Regions from separate parts of the Paenibacillus urinalis genome, predicted to be linked through region 1. Evidence: predicted binding sites of a transcription regulator. Region 1 holds the regulator's gene; the other holds the start of a gene.
The links. The regulator Rex, encoded in region 1, represses fermentation and respiration genes when NADH is low (regulators of the CRP and FNR family bind a similar motif). The targets are predictions, from matches to a motif close to TTGTGAAATATTTCACAA.
Positions count from the first base shown of each region.

Region 2: the regulator Rex is predicted to act here: its motif matches at 7,540-7,557, upstream of adhE (bifunctional acetaldehyde-CoA/alcohol dehydrogenase).

Region 1 is NZ_CP118108.1:3,628,349-3,639,426, reverse strand. Features, by position in the region: gene dinG (ATP-dependent DNA helicase DinG) at 1-1,555, shown strand, start outside; gene PUW25_RS16700 (redox-sensing transcriptional repressor Rex) at 1,600-2,259, shown strand; gene PUW25_RS16695 (amidohydrolase) at 2,246-3,547, shown strand; gene PUW25_RS16690 (cell wall elongation regulator TseB-like domain-containing protein) at 3,579-4,100, shown strand; gene PUW25_RS16685 (hypothetical protein) at 4,274-4,801, shown strand; gene PUW25_RS16680 (AAA family ATPase) at 4,794-6,296, shown strand; gene PUW25_RS16675 (3-hydroxyacyl-CoA dehydrogenase family protein) at 6,434-7,303, shown strand; gene PUW25_RS16670 (acetate/propionate family kinase) at 7,300-8,505, shown strand; gene asnS (asparagine--tRNA ligase) at 8,547-9,842, shown strand; gene PUW25_RS16660 (DnaD domain-containing protein) at 9,860-10,567, shown strand; gene PUW25_RS16655 (RNA polymerase sigma factor) at 10,720-11,078, shown strand, end outside.
Region 2 is NZ_CP118108.1:3,799,982-3,811,059, reverse strand. Features, by position in the region: gene PUW25_RS17620 (Gfo/Idh/MocA family protein) at 1-86, shown strand, start outside; gene PUW25_RS17615 (Gfo/Idh/MocA family protein) at 143-1,225, shown strand; gene PUW25_RS17610 (sugar phosphate isomerase/epimerase family protein) at 1,309-2,277, shown strand; gene PUW25_RS17605 (ThuA domain-containing protein) at 2,299-3,027, shown strand; gene PUW25_RS17600 (winged helix-turn-helix transcriptional regulator) at 3,385-3,702, shown strand; gene PUW25_RS17595 (NAD(P)/FAD-dependent oxidoreductase) at 3,754-4,317, shown strand; gene PUW25_RS17590 (hypothetical protein) at 4,478-5,185, shown strand; gene PUW25_RS17585 (hypothetical protein) at 5,321-6,019, shown strand; gene PUW25_RS17580 (nitrite reductase (NAD(P)H) small subunit) at 6,228-6,611, shown strand; gene PUW25_RS17575 (Crp/Fnr family transcriptional regulator) at 6,691-7,407, opposite strand; gene adhE (bifunctional acetaldehyde-CoA/alcohol dehydrogenase) at 7,644-10,256, shown strand; gene pflB (formate C-acetyltransferase) at 10,682-11,078, shown strand, end outside.

The DNA of each region.
Region 1 (11,078 bases):
TGATGTAGTCATCACCAATCATTCCAAGCTGTTTACGGACGTTAAGGCTAGTCACCAATTGCTTCCTGCTTATGAGCATCTCGTCATAGATGAGGCGCATCAATTCGAGGAGGTCGCCGGTAAGCATCTTGGAATGCATATGAAATATTTCACGGTGGTTCATGCGCTTACCCGATTATTTAAAGATAGTCGGAACGGTCAATTCCCAGCTCTGCGTCAAAAAATAGCGCAGTCCAGTCATGAGCAAATGGTGGAGTGGACCTCTGCCATTGATCAGCTGTTCCCATCCGCTCTGGAAGCGAAGGAAGCCTGGGACCAGCTCAGTGAGATGCTGTTCAGCTTACTGCCAGAACGAAGTGATGCTGCCCCTGGAGAAGCAGGACAGTTTACACTAAGACTGAAGCCGCAGAACAAACCAAAGAAATGGGATAAGCTCGCTGCGGTTGAGAATCAGTTCTATGTGACCGTATCCGAATTGGTTCGGAAGGCAGATAAGGTCCTTAGTGAAGTAAGGGAAGATCTCGATGACTATACGGCCGACAGCCTTATCACTGACGTAACAGGGCTTGTTAAGGATCTAGCTGGCTTCAAAGACCAATTAAGACATTTCATGCGCCTTGATGATGCAGGGACCGTATATTGGCTGGAAGCCAGCGGACAATTCAAGAGCAAGTCGCTTCAGCTGTATGCCGTTCCTGTAGATGTAAGTCCTCAGCTGAAGGAAATGTTCTTTGATAAGAAGCGAAGCGTTATTTTAACCTCTGCTACTTTATCGGTAGATAAATCGTTCCAGTTTATGATAGATCAGCTCGGATTGACCGAAGCACAGGAGCAGCAGAGGTTGCTCACATCACAGCTTCCATCTCCTTTTAATTACCGGGAACAAGCCCTTCTTGTAGTTCCGCGTGATTTTCCAAGTGTGAAGGGCAGTGTGGGTGATGATCACTTTGTCAGTATGCTCGTCAAGTCTCTGTCAGAGGCCGCGCAGGCGACTAAGGGCAGAATGCTTGTCCTGTTTACCTCTTACAAGATGCTGAGACAGGTACATGAGCCGCTGAAGGAAGCTTTGGCTTCAAGTGATATTTCTGTGTTTGGACAAGGGGTGGACAGTGGAAGCAGGACGAAGCTGACGAGAAGATTCCAGGAGGCCAAAGCTTCTGTACTGCTTGGAACGAGCAGCTTCTGGGAAGGTGTCGATATTCCAGGAGAAGCTTTATCCTGTTTGGCTATTGTACGTTTGCCCTTCCAGCCGCCTAACCATCCAGTTGTCGAAGCCAAGAGCGAGCTGCTGCAGGCGGAGAAGAAGAATCCGTTTATGAAGCTCTCCGTACCGCAGGCGGTTATACGGTTTAAGCAAGGTTTTGGAAGACTGGTGCGGACCGCTAAGGACCGAGGCATCGTTATCGTGTATGATACAAGAGTGATTGAATCGTATTATGGCAAGTACTTTTTATATTCCCTGCCAGGTCCTAAAATGGAGCATATGACAACGGACAAGATGGTTCCGCGTATAAGCGAGTGGTTAGAGGAACATATAACGAATGAAGAGAAGTAATATTAAGCACGGACACTGCTTGCAGGTGTGAGGGGGAATTATAATTGAAGTCGGACAAAATTTCAGAGGCTGTTGTAAGAAGACTGCCTGTATATCTGCGTTATTTACAAGAGCTGTACAAAAGAGAAGTGACCACAGTATCGTCACAGGAGCTTGGTCTCAGACTGGATTTGAATCCAGCGCAAATTCGTAAGGACCTCGCTTATTTCGGGGATTTTGGACGCAAGGGTATCGGCTATGATGTGGCATATCTCATCGATAAGATCAGACAAATATTGAAGCTGGATCAACAGATCAATGTGGCACTTGTCGGTGCCGGTAATCTGGGTCATGCCTTGTCGAACTATAATCGATATGTAAAAGACAATATGAAGATTGTCGCTGTATTTGATTCCCAGCCCTCGAAGATTGGCTCCAAGATTAATACACTGACGGTTCTGCCTATGGAAGAGCTGGTGAAGACAGTGAAAGATCTGAGCATTAGAATCGGCATTATAACGGTTCCGGATTCGGAAGCTCAGCGTGTGGCGGACTATCTGGTGGAGGCGGGAGTCGAAGCGATCCTTAATTTTGCCCCGATTATTATCAAGGCGCCTGCTCATATCCGGATTCATACAGCGGACTTCACTACAGATCTGCTTAGTCTGGCTTATTATCTAGAGAACGAAGCAGGGAAAGAGGAGGAAGAGGATGTCAAGTCATAAGTGGCTCATCAAGAACGGCAAATTTGCGGTAAGCGATCCTGAATGGCGAATCGTCAGCGGTTATATGCTGATTGAGGATGACCGCATTTCATATATAGGCGAAGATCTGCCCGAAGGAACAGAGGGCATTCCAGTTCATGACGGCAAGCATCAGCTGTTTATTCCTGGCCTTATTAATACGCATGGTCATGCCGCAATGTCCCTACTACGCGGCTATGGCGATGATCTTGCCCTTCAGGTCTGGCTTCAAGAAAAAATGTGGCCAATGGAGGAAAAGTTCACAGCTGAGGATGTCTACTGGGGAACCTCGCTATCTGTGCTGGAAATGCTGAGAGGCGGCACTACCGCCTTTCTTGATATGTATGACCAGATGAATCAGGTGGCAAAAGTAGCAGAGGAGTCGGGCATTCGCGCAAGTCTGATGCGGGGAGCGATTGGCTTCGGCTCAGATGAGCTGCGTGCTTTCAAGCTGAAGGAAGCAATGACCTTTGCCCGGGAATGGCATAATCAGGCTGACGGACGCATCACGACGATGCTGTCACCACATTCGCCATATACTTGCGGACCAGAGTTTATTGAGAAGTTTGTAGAAGCGGCACATGAGCTGGACTTGCCGCTGCATACACATATGTCTGAAACGGCCGCTGAAGTAGAACAGAATGTAAAAGAGTATGGACTGCGTCCAGTAGCGCATCTGGAGAAGCTCGGCTTCTTCTCTAGACCTTCTCTCGTGGCTCATGCCGTGCATTTGACGGATGAAGAAATAGAGGTGCTTGCCAAATACAATGTGGCAGTGGCTCATAATCCTGGAAGCAATCTGAAGCTGGCGAGCGGTGTTGCGCGAGTACCTGAGCTGTTAAAAGCAGGGGTTGTTGTGTCCCTTGCCACAGACGGTGCAGCAAGCAACAATAATTTGGATATGTTTGAGGAAATGCGTCTAGCTGCATTGATTCACAAAGGAGTCAGCGGTGATCCAACCGCCGTACCTGCTACTGAAGCACTTCGTATGGGAACAGAATATGGAGCGAAATCCATCTACGTCAAGGACACAGGAGTGCTGGCGCCAGGCAAAAAAGCGGATTTCATTGCAATAGACCTGGATCAAGCTCATTTCCTGCCTTACACCGATTTGATATCACATGTCATCTATTCTGCGAGCAGCAAGGATGTTCAACATGTCTGGGTGGATGGTAAGCAATTAGTTAAGAACGGTGAGATGCTCACGTTGGATGAAGAACGGATTAAACGCGAAGCACAAGCTGCTTTCGAAGGACTGACGTCCCGCTGATTGATGCTGGGGGCAAGAAGGGAGTTCAGCCTTGAGAAAAAAAAGAAAGTGGATCCTCATAAGTATTGTGGCTTTTATACTCGTGCTCTTAGGCATTTATATATTTTATGAATATGTAATGAAGGATACATGGGTAGAAGAAGAAGCTGCAATCGCTATTGCGAAAGAAAAAGAAGACCTGGTTACAGTAACGAAGACGCAAAAATCGGTCTGGTCTGAGGATGCCATTTATTGGACAATTGAAGGTGTAAATGCGGATAATGAGCCCATTATGGTATGGGTACAGTACGGTACTGACAAGAAGCCAAAGACAGATGAAAAGAGTGTACACAGCGAGAAGATTGAAGAAGGAACGTCTGAGGAAGAAATGCGCTCCAAGATCAGCTCACAGCTGCCTGGAATTGAAATCGTCAGACTGCAGCCGGCAGTTTATGATGAGACGTATGTCTGGCAGTTATTTTATAAAGAGAATGATCGTTACTACTATCGCTTCTATCGTTTCAGTGATGGAACCGAGCTAGAGGAAGGATTTCAGCTTCCGGTCAAAGAATAATGCACTCAAAAAATACCCTGAAGTGGTCTCCATTGGCCATTTCGGGGTTATTTGGATTGGAAACTTTGAAAAATAATTCATAGTTTAGATTTGGACCGCTGTATATGGTATGCTATATCTATATCCCATTTTGATAGGAATAGAGTGGGTAAAATAGATGAGGAGGTTGTCACTTGAAATTACGTCCTATTCGGATAGCAATTACAGTTATGGTTACGGCTACGCTGCTGTTTGGAGGATGGTTTGTGTACCGTCAGGTGGCCCTTGAGAAGCCAATCGAAAAGTTGGTTGCCGAGTATGACGGCGTAAACGATGTTCAATTAGATATTAACCAGAATCAAGTTGTTTTGAATCTCGATCTCGAACCGAATACCAATATAAGAGGTCTTGTTGATTATATCCGCACAGATGGCAAGGAGCTTCTGAACGGTAGAACGATGCAGCTGGAGGTTAAGGATCATTCGACGGAAACGCTTGATGATTTCTGGTCCAGCGCTTTATTTACCGTCGCTGAAGCGATGGAGACTAGACAATACACGCAAATTCCTGAGAAGCTGAAGGAAATGAGCGAAGGCAGCATCCAGGTTGACTATGATATTGATAATGAGAACGTATATGTAAGCCTGTCAGATGGAGAAGCAAGCAAGTATATTATTCTGCCGAGACAGCCGGCTACGATGGGAGTGTGGCCTAATGCCTAATTGGTTGAAGGAGATTTTAATCGGGGTCGTTCCGGTCGTACTTCTTTTTCTGGTCTTTATAGGAGTTAATATTATTCCAGTACTGCTTATTGCCCTGCTTGCAGGGGGCGTGGTGTTCCTGATGCAGACACGCGGCGGACTCGCGGTCGGTGCCAGCAGTGAGAAGAAGCGCAAGAAGGCTGGTCCCGCCAAGCTTACCTTCGAGGAAATTGGAGGACAGGACAGCGCCAAGCAGGAGCTCCGTGAAGCGCTGGACTTTTTGGTTAGACATGAAGAAATTCAGAAGTTTGGCATTCGCCCACTAAAGGGTATTTTGCTGACAGGCCCTCCGGGTACGGGGAAGACACTGATGGCGAAGGCGGCTGCACATTACACCAATTCTGTATTTATTGCAGCTGCCGGCAGTGAGTTTGTTGAAATGTATGTTGGTGTCGGGGCAGGACGTATCCGTGAATTATTTAAAGATGCCAGAGCTCGGGCTGCCAAGGAAAACAAAGAAAACGCCATTATTTTTATTGATGAGATCGATGTCATCGGCGGCAAAAGAGAGGGCGGCCAGCAGCGTGAATATGATCAGACTCTGAACCAGCTGCTTACGGAGATGGACGGTATATACAACTCTGATGCACCCCGCATTCTGATTATCGCAGCGACGAACCGCAAAGAAATGCTCGACAGCGCACTTCTTCGTCCGGGTCGTTTTGACCGCCATATCCAAGTGGAGCTTCCGGATAAGAAAGGGCGCAAGCATATTCTGGAGCTGCATGCCAAAAATAAACCGCTTGCTGAGGATGTAAGCTTGGACAAAATAGCTGAAGAATCGTATGGCTTCTCCGGGGCGCAGCTCGAGAGCTTGATGAATGAGGCTGCAATCTATGCAATGCGGGATAGTCTGGAATTTATTACGCAGCGGAACCTGTCTATGGCTATAGATAAAGTGATGATGGGTGAGAAGACAGACCGTGAATCCAATGCAGACGAGAAGAAGCGGGTTGCCATTCATGAGCTCGGACATGCGATTGCAGCAGAAGCAGTTCGACCGAACAGTGTGGGCCAGGTAGCACTCAGTCCGCGGGGACAGGCACTCGGTTATGTTCGACATAATCCGCAGGAAGAGCAGTACTTATATACGAAGGATTTTCTTGAAGCTCAGATTATGATTGCACTCGGTGGTGCTGCTGCCGAGGAAATTTATTATGGAGGGCGGAGCACCGGTTCCAGAAATGACTTTGAGCAATCGCTCGATATTGTCAAAACCATGATCAGCTCTGGACTGACCTCGCTCGGCATTGTTAATCTTGACATGGTATCCCAGGAAGACATGATGCGTGAGAATAACTACATCTTGAATGAGCTGTTTGCCCGTACAAAAGAGCTGCTCCATGAGCACGCAGCCATCTTTGATGAGTCGCTGGACATTCTCATGAAGGAAGAAGTGTTGTCCGGTGGTCAATTCCGTGAATTATTTAAGAAAAATGCACTTTTGCCAGCATAATTATTTATGCTGGTTATTTTTTTTTACTTTTGATTCATGCTAAGATATTATTATATGTTGGGTCATAAAAATGTATTTTTCGACAAAGAAGAATACAAACTATTCAGAAGAGACCAGGAAGGGATGGAGCAGTAACCATGTTGTTTAAAAAGATAGGAGTTATCGGCGGAGGTACGATGGGTCAAAGTATTGCTGAAATGCTGGCAGCTAAAGGCCTCGACGTTATGCTGGTAGAGCTTTCCCCGAATAAGCTTGATTATTCCATCGGAATGATCGAGACAGGGTTAGATAAAAAATTGGAGAAGTGGGCAATTACCCAAGCAGAGAAAAAATTGATCTTATCTAGAATTCATAGAGCGAATCTTAGTGATCTGTCTGCTTGCGACTTGATTATAGAGACCATTACTGAAGACCTGGAAGCAAAGATCAAATTGTTCAAACAGCTTGAGGAGATTGTGTCTGAAGATATCATTCTAACAAGTAATACTTCAACACTGAGCTTGACTGAACTTGCAAGTTCTACAAATCATCCTGAGCGTGTGATCGGCCTGCACTGGATTTATCCGGTATCAAGTATCGATGTTGTCGAAATCATTCGTGGTCTTAAAACATCAGATGATACATTTGAGTTCACGAAGAAGTTTGCTGAGGAAGTATTGGAGAAAAAAGGCGTCATGGTCTATGAGTCTCCTGGATTCGTAACTTCCCGGCTTATTTGTCTGCATATCAATGAAGCCCTTCATCTGCTTGAAGAGGGCGTTGCATCTGCCGAGGATATCGATCAAGCGGTTCGGATTGGATACAAATTCCAGCATGGCCCATTTGAAATGGCAGATCGTTTTGGCCTCGATTCCGTTCATGCTGCACTTGACGGTATGTTCCGTGAGTTCGGCGAATTGAAATACAGACCTTCCACTATACTTAAGAAAATGGTTCGCGCAGGGCAATTAGGTGTGAAGACGGGCGAAGGCTTCTTCAAGTATGACAAGGATGGTGACCGGATATGAAAGTATTAGTAATTAATGCGGGAAGTTCTTCCCTGAAGTATCAAGTGTATGACATGACTGACGAGTCTGTTCTGGCTAAAGGCTTGGTTGAGCGGATCGGAATGGATTCTTCCATTCTTACACATAAGCCGACAGGCAAAGAAGAAGTGACCGAAGTAAGCGAGATTCTGGAACATACGACAGCGATCCGTAAAGTATTGGACAAGCTCGTACATGCTGAGCACGGCGTACTGTCTTCAATCGAAGAGATTCAAGCTGTCGGACACCGTGTTGTTCACGGCGGTGAATTCTTTAACGGATCTGCATTGGTTACAGATGAAGTCAAAGCGAAGATTCGTCAATTGATCGACCTTGCACCGCTTCATAATCCAGCTGCGATTATGGGTATTAATGCCGCTGAAGCCAATATGCCTGGAGTACCGCAAGTGGTTGTATTTGATACCGCATTCCATCAAACGATGCCGGAGTCTGCTTATCTATACGCAATTCCACGTGTACTGTATAACAAGTACAAGGTTCGTCGTTATGGAGCCCATGGTACATCCCATTACTATGTAAGCCAGATCGCTGCTGAATTCTTGGAGCGTCCGATTGAGGACCTGAAGATCATAACGTGCCATGTAGGTAACGGGGGAAGTCTTACAGCGATTCAAAATGGCGTGTCTGTCGATACATCCATGGGAATGACGCCTCTGGAAGGACTTATGATGGGAACGCGCAGCGGAGATCTTGATCCTGCGATTGTTCCATATGTCATGAACAAAGAGGACTTAACGCTGAATGAAGTGAACTCTATGCTTAACAAGCACAGTGGACTTCTTGCCATCTCTGGAATCAGCAGTGATATGCGTGAAATTACAGAGGGTATGGAGAACGGAGATCCGAATTCTACACTCGCATTCAACATGTACGAATATCGTCTTCGCAAGTACATCGGTTCCTATGCTGCGGCGATGAACGGAGTAGACGTCATTGTCTTCACTGCTGGGGTCGGAGAGAACTCTGTAGTCCTTCGTCAAAGAGTACTGGAGCAGTTGACTTATCTCGGAGTAGAGCTTGACGAGGAGCTGAACAAGATTCGTTCTGGCGAGCCTCGCCGTATTTCTACTGCGAATTCCAAAGTCGAAGTATTGATCATTCCAACGAATGAAGAGCTTGTTATTGCTCGCGACACGAATCGCATTGTAGAAGAGTCAAAGTAACATTTGAATTTGAATTTTAATAGAACGGGGAGAGATGAGACATGAGCACAAAGAGCGACATTCGCCATGTCAGTCAGCACGTTGGAGAAACGGTAACGATTGGTGCTTGGATTAACAATAAGCGCTCCAGCGGCAAAATACAGTTTTTGCAGCTTCGAGATGGTACGGGCTATATCCAAGGGGTTGTTGTAAAAAGCGAGGTTTCTGAGGAAATCTGGAATAATGCGAAGAGCTTGACTCAGGAAAGCTCACTATATGTAACAGGTGTGATTCGAGAGGAGCCACGCAGTCAATCCGGATATGAAATGACCGTGACGGATATCGAAATCATTCACTTAACAGAGAATTATCCGATTACTCCTAAAGAGCATGGGGTCGACTTCCTAATGGATCATCGCCATCTGTGGCTGCGTTCATCCAAGCAGCGTGCGATTATGATTATCCGTGCCGAGATCATTCGTGCGGTTCAGGAGTACTTTGATACGAACGGATTTACGATCGTGGATCCACCGATTTTGACTCCTTCTTCTGCAGAAGGAACAACGAATTTATTCCATATCAAATATTTCGATGAGGATGCATATTTGACGCAGAGCGGTCAGCTGTACATGGAAGCTGCTGCAATGGCGCTTGGTAAAGTGTATTCCTTCGGACCGACGTTCCGTGCAGAGAAATCCAAGACACGCCGTCATTTGATCGAATTCTGGATGATTGAGCCGGAGATGGCCTTCGTAGATCATGAAGAGAGTCTGCGTATCCAGGAGCAATTCATCGCTCATGTTGTACAGTCAGTAGTGAAGAACTGCCGTACAGAGCTTGAAAGTATCGGACGTGATGTTTCCAAGCTGGAGAATGTTACAGCTCCATTCCCGCGGATCACTTATGACGATGCGATCCAATTCCTCCAAGGCGAAGGCTTTGATATTCCTTGGGGTGAAGATTTTGGTGCGCCGCATGAAACGGCAATTGCAGAGAAATATGACAAGCCTGTATTTATTACCCATTATCCAGCCGGAATCAAAGCATTCTACATGAAGCCAGATCCGAATCGTCCTGAGGTCGTTCTATGTGCTGATATGATCGCTCCTGAAGGCTATGGAGAAATTATTGGGGGCTCCCAGCGTATTGATGATCCGAAGCTGATGGAAGAACGCTTTGAGGAGCATAATCTCTCACGTGAAGCTTATCAGTGGTATTTGGATCTTCGTACGTACGGCTCAGTACCTCACTCCGGATTCGGACTTGGACTTGAGCGGACAGTAGCTTGGATTTGCGGACTTGACCATGTTCGTGAGACGATTCCGTTCCCACGGATGCTGTATCGTCTATATCCATAAGTCCAGGAGGAATATGAATGAGCGAACCTAGCGTAGGAACTTGGGCGGACGGTGTCGCTTACGGCATGGCAACGGGAAGCATCCAGCTTCCCTATGCACTGCTTCGTTATCATGCCCGGCTGGGATTATCAGAAGGAGAAGTACTGCTTATAGAGCATTTGCTTGGATTTCAGCAGGTGGAGGGAAATGAATTTCCGACGCTTCAGGAGCTGGCAGATCGAATGGGAATCATGCCTGATGAGATAGCCAAACGGCTTCAGCGGCTTATGAAGGAAGGGTTTATTCGGATAGAAGAGGACATGGATGCTGTGCAAGGCATTCAGTATGAACGATATAATCTGATCGGGTTGTATACCATATTGGCTCAGTGCTTGTCAGAGGACCGAGCCACTTCTCTGTCGAAGTCATCTGTCCGCAGCCGTTCCTTGGAGAATGCCATGAATCCGCCTGCTGAGGAGCAAGAGGAGAAGAACATCTTCCGTATTTTTGAGAAGGAATTCGGCAGACCCTTATCTCCAATGGAGCTGGAGCGGATTTCCAGCTGGCTGGATCAAGATCGATATCCTGATGAGTTAATTCTGCTGGCGCTAAAAGAAGCGGTATTTGCCGGCAAAGTGCACTTTACGTATATCGACCGTATATTGCTTGAATGGAGCCGCAACCGGGTTAGAACACCACAGGATGTTAAAGCTTATGCAGCTCGTTTTCGCAATGGAGGTCGTTAAATAAATATCTGTTATTTATTCGAGATAGACATTCCTTAATTTGAGGGGTGTCTATTTTTGTTGCAATACTTCAGAATAACAACCATAGAAATCTATTTCAAAAACACCTATAGATTTATGAAATTGATTCACACGAATTTTTTTTGATAATAATGCAGGGTTATTCAAATCGCGGTCGTCTATTTAAGTGGGGAAGGAGGAGAGAAGCCATTGATGAAGCAAGTTTGATCGATCAAATATTAAAGGGTGACCATGCCAAGTTTCGCGAAATTATTGATCGCTATGGAAGGCATGTGTATCAGGTAACTTACTCCGTGCTTCACCAGGCACAGGATGCGGAGGACGCAGCACAGGAAGCGTTTATTCAAGTCTTTAAATCTCTCCCCCAGTACCGATCTGAAGGATTCAAGACATGGATCACCCGAATTGCTCTACATAAGGCAATTGACTTAAAAAGAAAATTAAATCGCAGGGAGGCAGAGGTGGTTGGCCGTGAGGATGAGGTTGTACA
Region 2 (11,078 bases), 170 kb from region 1:
AGCGCTCTTCAATTGAAGGCAGACATGTACTGCTGGAGAGCACGACGCAGGTTTACAAGAAACCTGAGCTTGTTTCCAACAACTGATTAAGACTTACTAAGCATACACCTAAATTAACTAGCTGCAAGCGGAGGTAAAGTTCATGACCCAAACATTAAAAGTAGCTATTATCGGCTGCGGTGGTATCGCAAACGGTAAACATATGCCATCTCTTTCTAAACAAAAGAATGCTGAAATGGTTGCATTCTGTGACATTGTTGAATCCCGTGCAGAGGAAGCAGCAAGCAAATTTGGTGCCGAGGGAGCTAAAGTATACACAGACTATCAAGAGCTCCTTAAGGATAAGAGCATTGATATCGTCCATGTGTGTACGCCAAACGATTCCCACTCGGTTATTACTGTGGCGGCTCTAGAAGCAGGTAAGCATGTCATGTGTGAGAAGCCGATGGCCAAAACTTCGGAGCAGGCCCTGGAAATGATCGAGGCGGCAAAACGGACGGGCAAAAAACTGTCCATCGCTTACCAGAACCGTTTCCGCAATGACAGTCTGTATTTGAAGGAGCTTATAGAAACCGGAGAACTCGGGGATATCTACTATGGCAAAGCGATTGCACTTCGGCGCCGCGGTGTTCCTACTTGGGGCGTATTCCTTGACGAAGAGAAGCAAGGCGGCGGACCTTTGATTGATATCGGCACCCATGCGCTTGACCTAACCTTATGGCTGATGGATAACTACAAACCTAAGAGTGTAATGGGCTCTGTATTCCATAAGCTTAGCGGACGGGAAAATGCAGCCAATGCATTTGGTCCTTGGAATCCGGAGGAGTTTAATGTGGAGGATTCAGCCTTTGGCTTTGTGACAATGGAGAACGGGGCTACCATTCAGGTGGAAGCGAGCTGGGCTCTTAATGTGGTGGAGACGGGCGAGGCACAGACTCTTCTTGCAGGGACAGAAGGCGGAGCGGATATGAAGAACGGTCTTCGTTTGAATGGTGAGAAATTAAGCAGACTGTATGAACAGAATATCGATCTTAATGCCGGCGGTGTTGCCTTTTTTGCAGGCGAGAGTGAGAGTGACGCGGATCGGGAAGCTAGAATGTGGATCGAGGCGATTCTTGAAGATAAGGAACCTCTTGTTAAACCAGAGCAGGCTTACGTCGTAACTCAAATACTTGAAGCGATCTATGAATCAGCACGTACTGGAAAAGCGGTATATTTCGAGTAATAAGCAAAACTTCCTTATTCATTTAGAAGCAGCAGTTTAAATATAGTTGAAGTACTCATTACAATACAGGAGGGATTTAGTTTATGAAATTAGGCGTATTTGCAGTTCTATTCGGTGGTCGTAAGTTTGAGGATGCATTAGATTATATCGCTTCCAAAGGTCTAGGTGCGATAGAGATTGGTACAGGAGGGCATCCGGGCAATGCTCATTGCAAACCGGCTGAGCTTCTGGAGAATGAAACGGCATTGAAAGAATTCAAGAAGGCAGTTGAATCTCGTGGTTTGATCATTAGTGCGCTCAGCTGTCACGGTAACCCGCTACATCCGCAAAAAGAGATTGCTAAGAAGTTCCATGATGATTTTGTTAACACAGTGAAGCTTGCTGAGAAGCTCGAAGTACCTGTTGTTAACACGTTCTCAGGCCTGCCTGGTGATCATGAGGATGCGAAATATCCGAACTGGCCTGTCGCTCCGTGGCCAAATGATTTCCAGGAAGTATTGAAATGGCAATGGGAGAATAAACTGATACCATACTGGACGGAATGGGGTAAGTTCGCTTCTGATCACAATGTAAAAATCGGCCTTGAACTGCACGGCGGATTCTCGGTTCATACGCCAGCTACACTGCTTAAATTGCGCGAGGCAGCGGGTGAAGTGATCGGGGCAAACCTAGATCCTTCTCACATGTGGTGGCAAGGTATTGATCCTGTGGAATCCATCAAAATTTTGGGTCGTGAAGGAGCGATTCACCATTTCCATGCCAAGGATACAACGATTGATCCTGTTAACGTAAATATGTATGGTCTTACGGATATGCAGGATTATACAAATATGCAAACCCGCGCATGGCAATTCCGCACCGTCGGATTTGGTCATGATATCAAAACCTGGGCAGATATTATCAGTGCCCTGCGACTTGTCGGATATGATTATGTTGTAAGTATTGAACATGAAGACGGACTGATGTCCGTTGAGGAAGGTTTCTCAAAAGCCGTCCACAATCTCAAGCAAGTACTTATTGAAGAACCGCTTGGCGATATGTGGTGGGTCTAACATCAACAGGGGGAAATAAGAATGATTAACGTCACGATCTGGAATGAATTTGTTCACGAAAAAATTCATGATGAGGTTAGAGAAGTATACCCGGAAGGCATTCACAAAGCGCTTGCTGATGGTCTTTCAGGAGAAGGATATGCGATTCGTACAGCTACTCTAGATGAGCCGGAGCATGGTTTAACGGATGAGGTCTTGAATACGACGGATGTATTAATCTGGTGGGGTCATATGGCTCATGACAGAGTAAGCGACGAAATCGTAAGCAAGGTTGTGAAGAGAGTATTAAATGGTATGGGGTTTGTTGTTCTTCATTCGGGACATTTCTCCAAACCGTTCAAAGAGCTGATGGGTACTTCCTGTGACCTGAAGTGGCGGGAAGCTGGGGAACAAGAAATTATATGGACTGTAAATCCGAGTCATCCGATTGCAGAAGGAATCGACAGCCATATCATATTGGAACATGAAGAAATGTATGGTGAATTCTTTGATATTCCAACGCCGGATGAGCTTGTATTCTTGAGTAATTTTCAGGGCGGAGAAGTGTTTAGAAGCGGATGTACGTTCAAACGAGGTGAAGGTAAGATCTTCTACTTCAGACCAGGACATGAAACGTATCCAACGTACTACCGTCCGGAGATTCTAAGAGTGATCAGCAATTCCATTCGATGGGCTTATCCTCTTCATCATACCAAACCGGTATTTGGTAACAGCGAACCGGTCAGAGCATTAGGTAACGTGCTTGTATAAGCGAATTTCAACAATAATACCATGGACTTACATCTAAGTGAGTCCATGGTATTTTTAAAATTATATAGGTACAAAGAACTGGTTATTCAAATATCAGCGTGATATAATAGAAATGCTTATGAATCCTGATCTTAAAGCCTTCTAAAGTGTGTGGACTGTCTTTGGATGGTCTTTTTTAATTGAAGCGGTTGACTGATTTCACAATTGGGTCATTAGCTTCATTTTTGGTTAATGGTTATAGTATACTTCATGGGATATGGTATAGTTTCTTTCCATACACCAAGAAATGTGCTATTATGATATGTACTAACTAATTGTAAGTTTGTGTTGATGGAAATATTTAAAGAGGTGAATATAATGGAAGGTCAACATCTGAAGATGTGTCCAAGATTTGAGTCGGCCTTTTCATTCCTGGGCAAACGATGGAATGGTCTCATTATTCAAACATTGATGGATGGTCCTAAACGATTTAAGGATATTTCGAATCTCATACCTCAAATGAGTGATAAAATGCTGTCAGAGCGAATGAAGGATCTGGAGAGCGAAGGAATCTTAATAAGACACGTATATCCGGAGACACCCGTCAGAATTGAATACGAGCTTACCGACAAAGGGAAAGCACTCCAGCCTGTAATGCAGGGAATTCAGCAGTGGGCGGAGCAATGGGTTGAATAGCCGAAGCTAGGCTCGTGGCGTCATGAATCTTGTGTGGAGAGGATGAAACTCATGGCAGATATAATTGTTGTTGGTGCAGGTCCTGCAGGAGGCAGTGCAGCTATTTTTGCGGCTAAGGCAGGCAAAGAAACGATCGTTCTTGACAGCGGTGCAAGTATGACAAAGCGCGCCTGGATGGAGAACCATTATGGAACAGAGGGCATATCAGGTCCGGATCTGTTAACATCAGGCAGAAAGCAGGCAGAGAAGTTTGGCGCTGTTTTCTACGATGAGAAGGTGACCTCGATCACCTCCGAGGATGGTCAGGTCAGGCTTACAACAGAATCAGGTAAAGAATACACGGCACTGCACGTAATTCTGACCACCGGTGCTAATCCTGAACTGGCCGCAAATAGTGGGATCCGTATGATTGAAGGACGTGAGCCAAGAATAAAATCGGTTATTGAGGTGGATCGTCTCGGCAGAACAAGTATGCCAAATGTCTGGGCTGCTGGAGTCATTGCTGGAGTCAGTGTCCATACCATCGTGACATCCGGTGACGGAGCAAGAGTGGCCATTGAGGTGCTCAGTGAGCTTAACGGTGAACGGTATGTTGACCACGATATACTTAAGTAATGACTTCAAACTCTTTATTTTTCTGAAGAAAGATAAAGGGTTTTTTTATTAGCACTTGAGGTATGATCTTCGTATTTATTTGTCGTCCTTGCACAAGTCAGTGCTTTTCGTAGTATAATTGCAGAAAGGTCCTAAAAGGCTTAAAAGGAGGGCGATCTACTTGAACAAAATCGTCGTATCTCGTAAAGTGAATTACTTTCAACAAGATGTTGCCGAGCTTGAGCAAGCATCCCTCCGCGTTCAGTCGATCTATGAGAAGGCAGCCAGAATGGTGAAACAGTACTTTTCTCCAGCAGCTGCTGAGAAGCTTGAAGCAACAGTCCTGTCCCAGCGCTCATACTTTCAAAAGTGGATACACACGAGCAAAGGATGGAAATTCATTGGAAGTGAATATCAGAATGAACAAGCAGAAGCCCGTCCCCCATTAGCTGATCTGAAAACGGATACAAGCATGGGCGAGTCTACAGCTGTATCGACCAAACGTGGCGGAACTTTTGCGAGCTTAATTCTACAGGCATTCATATGGTCTCAGTATGAAGAGATTCAATTGTTTCATCCGTTTCTGGGAGATGAATCCTTTTATACGGGAGAAGAGATGGATGTCATTGCTGCTTACTTTGTGCCGACTTATTTGACGGAGAGACCGCTGTATGAGAGTGGAATCCAGTATCGAAGAAGAGATTACGGAGTTACGATCTTCCAAGAGGATGTACCAGCTCCGTCTGTCGTATTTGATTCAGAGTGGGGAACGATGGAAGGTAAGCTTATGACAGGAGTTTATGTGTCAGGTCTGCAATTTAAGGGACTTGGTCCTTATTTAAAAAATATGAGCGGTAACCGAATATATATGCAGGCAGCAGTTCAGTAGTAACATCATACTGGTCATATCAGAAGAGCCCAATCTTGGGCTTTTTTCTATTGGAGTTGAAGTTAAACACAAGATAATAGTATGCTATATAAATAGATTGTAGAATAATGCAAAAAAAAGTAAGGCGGTGATTGCATGAAAGTGCGGTACTCATTTACAATTTCAGCAATAATTCTACTCTTGTTCATATTTACGGGCTGCAGTTCGGTAGATAAAGGGACAAGCCTGGCGGAGGATCAAACGCCGGGAACTGTTGAACTCCGTGTAGAAGGTGGCAGCTACATACCGGCATTGACTCAACCTGTACAGATTAGAATTAATGAAGGACTTACAGTACATGATGCAATCGATCGTGTTGCTGAATTTAATGAAGGATCGAATGCCATTGCTTCCGTTGGCTCGTATGTATTAGATGAGTCTCTTGAGTGGAGATTAAAATTAAATGATGAGGATATTGGCTCCGATGCATGGGGAAATTCTTTAGATAGTAAAGATTCACTAATTCTATACATTCAACCTATTGCCAAGATTGAGAATATGGAGCCATCGGCTGTAACCTTAACGATTTATGGCGGGGTAAGTCAGCCGGATTTGCGGGGCTCCATTGCTAGTCTTTATTTTCCTAATTTGACCGTAAGAGATATTTTGGAGAAGAATGAGCGGATTCAACTGACGGATAACAAACGATACGTTCATTCGATTGATGGTTATGTTCCGTTAATTACGGAAAGATGGAAAATTGAAGTGAACAATAAAGAGTTGATGGATAATGGACTGGATATGGTGCTTAGTCCGAGAGACGAAATAAGATTAGAGCTTGCTGAACGACAGTAGTCGGTGGCAGGCTTTTTTTGTCGATAACAAGACCTAATGCATCTGTATTGGGAATATTCACACATTCAAATATCCTACCATGGTATCATTTTGAAATATTCGCCAAAATATGATTTTCATTTCAGAATCTTTAATTTAAAATAATAAAAGATGAATCAATCACTTTGAGACAAAGACATTACCGTATCTTGGAAAGAAGGGTTAACCTATGGGTGTAATCAAGGGGAGAATGAAGGAACAGCAGGTGCCTGTTAATGTATCAGAAGTTATAAAGGCCAAGGCTTATCCAGTAGGAGACGAGCGGGATTTCTATTCATTGATCGGACGTATGGTTACTCTACAGAATCGCGAAATTGGCGTGTTCAGGACAAGTGACGGTGGTCTGTTTGCTCTCGATAATGTAAGAATAAATCCAGAGGGAATCAGGCTCACGGAGGGCATTGTGTCTGGACATACGGTGTATGATCCTTCCGACGATTGGAAGGTTGATCTGGAAACGGGAGATGTCACAAGGGAAGCTAGTAATATAACCAAGGTGCCAGCTTATAGGGTGCATATCATGAAGAGCAAATTGTATATTGTGCTTGCTTAAAATGGGTGGTCTATTTCCATCTTCATATAAAAAAAGAAGCCGATCTTTCTCTAAATCAGAAGGTCGGCTTTTTGTCTTGTTAAATCCTGCAGATTTCTACCGGGCATTGCTCGCAGCGGCAAATCTGTTGAAGAACGCTTAATTCCTTGATCACGATGCAGCCATCATCATATGCCAGAGCGCCTTTCTTGCGCAGCTCAGCGAGCATTCGATTGACACTTTCCCGGGTTGCACCAATCATATTCGACAGATCCGTATGTGTCATCTTTTTGTTAATCCGAATATCCTTGCCATCCACTTCTCCATAAGTATTTCCGAGCCGGATTAGTGTTGAGCAGAGAGCTCCCTGCTTGCCGTACATCATAAGATCGCGGAATTTCGTCTGTGTAATTCGATGGTATATACCCATCCATTTCATAAAATCAAGTGCAAATCCGCCGTTGATCTCAATGAGCAGCTGAAGCTCTGAGGTTTCTGCATATCCAATCTCGCTCTCTTCCAATACTTCAGCAGAATAGCTGTGCCTAGAAGAGAAGAAGGGGTCGGCATGACCGATCAAATCCCCGTCCTGATGAATATACATGATTAATTCTTTTCCTTCATCTGTGAATTTCGTAATCTTGATGCGCCCGTGCTTAATAAAAAACAGCTTGTCGGCAGGATCCCCCTCCCAGAACAGATGAGAGCCTTTTGGTAATGATCGATACTTCAATAAGTTGAGTAAGAGCTGTTTGTTCTCTGATGTGAAGCAGCGGATATTGCCTTCTTTTTGTTCAAGTAATGCTAAGTGAGTCATATGCGATTCCCCCTTGCACTGTTCGATTTACAAGTTCAGTATATACCTTCGTTAAGAGGGCGGGAGAAGCAAAGTATGGCAAAATTCCAACATTGTGATTCATTTCACTATCGAATCCGAAGTTTTTATACATTGTGAATAAATTCACAAACAAAGAGAATCATGCATGATATGATGACTTCGTAATCCAATAGAGAGACAAAAAACTCAGAATTTGGGTAGGAGGATGATAGGAGATGGCTGTTAAGAACGAGGCTGTATCCAAAGAAGTTACTGCGGCGGAATATATTAATGAGCTGGTAACCAAGGGCAAGAAGGCGCTGGAAGCATTTATGCAATTAGATCAAGAGGCGGTTGACCGTATTGTTCAGGCGATGGCACTGGCTGGTCTTGATAAGCACATGAATCTAGCCAAGCTGGCTGTGACGGAAACAGGCCGCGGAATTTATGAAGACAAGATTATCAAGAATATTTTTGCTACAGAATATGTCTACAACAATATTAAATATGACAAAACGGTCGGCGTCATCGAAGATAATGAGTTTGAGAACTATCAAAAAATAGCGGAGCCGGTAGGCGTAATTATGGGGATTACCCCTGTAACCAATCCTACCTCTACAACGATGTTTAAGGCACTGATTGCCATAAAGACACGAAACCCTATCATATTCGGTTTCCATCCATCGGCACAGAACTCAAGCCGGGAAGCAGCACGCATTCTAAGAGATGCAGCGATCAAAGAAGGCGCACCAGCTGATTGTATTCAGTGGATTGACGCCCCGTCGATGGAGAAGACAAACGAGCTGATGAATCATCCGGATGTTGCACTCATTTTGGCTACCGGTGGTGGAGCGATGGTTAAGGCAGCTTACAGCTGCGGTAAACCGGCACTTGGCGTTGGACCAGGAAATGTTCCTTGCTTTATAGAGAAGACGGCGAATCTTAATCAAGCAGTGACAGATTTGATCTTATCCAAATCCTTCGATAACGGAATGATCTGTGCATCAGAGCAAGCGGTCATTGTAGAAGAACCCGTCTACGATGAAGTGAAGAAGAGAATGGTGGCGGATGGCTGCTACTTCGTAACCAAAGATGAAGCGGCGAAATTAACGACTTATGCTATCTCCGCTGACAAATGTGCTGTTAATCCGAAGATCGTCGGCCAGTCGGCTGTCGATATTGCGAAGATGAGCGGAATCGTCGTTCCAGAGAATACCAAGATTCTGGTTGCTGAGCTGGACGGTGTTGGAGAAAAATTCCCATTGTCCGCTGAGAAGCTGAGTCCGATTCTGGCCTGCTACAAGGTTAAGACGGTAGAGCAGGGGATAGAACGTGCCGCAGAAATCGTTTCTTTTGGAGGAATGGGACACTCTTCGGTTATTCATTCAAATGATGATGAAGTGATCAGCCGTTTTGCAGATCATCTCAAGACCTGCCGGATTCTTGTAAACTCTCCTTCAACTCACGGTGCAATTGGGGACATCTACAATACCAACTTACCATCATTGACGCTGGGCTGTGGTTCATACGGACGGAATTCAACCTCTTCGAATGTAACCGCAGTGAATCTAATCAACGTGAAGAGAGTGGCGAGACGTACAGTGAATATGCAATGGTTTAAGGTTCCAAGCAAGGTTTATTTTGAGAAGGGCGCTACCCAGTATCTTGCGAAAATGCCTGACATTTCTCGCGTACTCATTGTTACAGATCCCATGATGGTGAAACTGGGCTACGTTGATAAAGTGGAGCATTACCTGCGCCAGCGCCGGAAGCCTGTGTTCATTGAAGTGTTCTCCGATGTGGAGCCTGATCCTTCAACAACGACCGTAGAAAATGGTACGAAGCTGATGAACAGCTTTGAACCGGACTGTATTATCGCCCTCGGCGGCGGTTCACCAATGGATGCGGCCAAGGCGATGTGGCTGTTCTACGAGCATCCTGATGCAGAGTTTGATCATATGAAACAAAAATTTATGGATATCCGTAAACGGATTTACAAATATCCTAAGCTGGGACAGAAAGCTAAATTTGTGGCAATTCCAACAACCTCGGGAACAGGCTCAGAAGTAACCTCATTTGCAGTGATTACAGATAAGAATAAAGGCAATACCAAGTATCCGCTGGCCGATTACGAGCTGACACCGGATGTAGCTATTGTAGATCCAGATTTCGTATATAGTCTGCCAAGGGTAGCTGTCGCAGATACAGGTATGGATGTACTGACTCACGCAATCGAAGCCTACGTATCTGTCATGGCAAATGATTATACAGATGGCCTCGCGATCAAAGCGATTCAGCTCGTATTTGAATATCTCGAAGCTTCTGCTCTTACGGGAGATAAGCTGGCAAGAGAGAAAATGCATAACGCATCTACGATTGCCGGAATGGCCTTTGCGAATGCGTTCCTTGGCATCAATCACAGTCTTGCCCACAAATGGGGCGGACAGTATCACACGGCACATGGACGGACCAATGCCATTCTCATGCCGCATGTCATCAGATACAATGCGAAGAAACCGACGAAGTTTGCTTCCTTCCCGAAATATGATCATTTCACAGCAGACCTTCGTTATGCCGAAATTGCACGTATCCTGGGATTACCGGCGAATACGACAGAAGAAGGGATTAACAGCCTGATTCAGGCAATACGCGATTTGAATAAAAAGCTGGGCATACCGGCTTCGTTCCAGGAGCTTGGCTTTGATCCGAAGGATTTTGAAGCGAGAGTCGATTATTTGGCAGACCGGGCATTTGAAGATCAGTGTACTACTGCGAATCCGAAGCTGCCACTTGTCAGTGAGCTGGCAGATGTGTACCGGAATGCTTTCTATGGAAGATTTGATAAATAACCGTGTTCTTCATCGTAAATGGTGAAGCTGTGCTGAGCAGAAGGAATTTCCTTCGTTCAGCACGGCTTTTTTTTCGTATGCTTGTTCCGCACAATATAGGAATGGGAAGCATGACTACAACAGTAAAAATAAAATGGAGTAACAGGCTTAACTTTGTGATATTCATCACATAATTAATGTGATCTGTATAATATAATTTGAAATGTAAGAGAGAAGAAATCCATTTCATAGAACCCAAAAGGCAATTTCACTTCCCTATAAAGAGTGGAGAGAAGGGGAGTGAGCAGGCAGATTAGTGAAAATAATCACAAATAACCTTACCACAATAACAGAGCCGAGGGAGAAAGAGTAACAGCAGGGATGGAATTTCGTACCTGCCTTCATGATCTGTCTAGTGTAACCACGAATCTATTGGAGGGATTACCATGGCGGTAACCGAAAAAGAAATGCAAAACGTACAATCCGGCTGGAGAAGCTTCAAGTCCGGAAAATGGACAAAAGAGGTTAATGTTAATAACTTTTTAGAGAAAAACCTCATTCCGTATGAGGGTGACGAGAGCTTTTTGACAGGTGCGACAGACAATACAAAAGCGCTGTGGGAGATCGTTATGGATCTAACCAAGAAAGAGAGAGATAACGGCGGAGTACTGGATGTGGATGTCAACACCCCTTCAACAATTGTATCCCATCAGCCTGGATACTTGGATAAAGAGAAGGAGCAGATTGTCGGCGTTCAGACGGATGCACCATTTAAGCGTTCCATTCAGCCGTTTGGCGGTATCAAGATGATGATCGATGCTTGTGAAGCCTATGGCTTTAAGC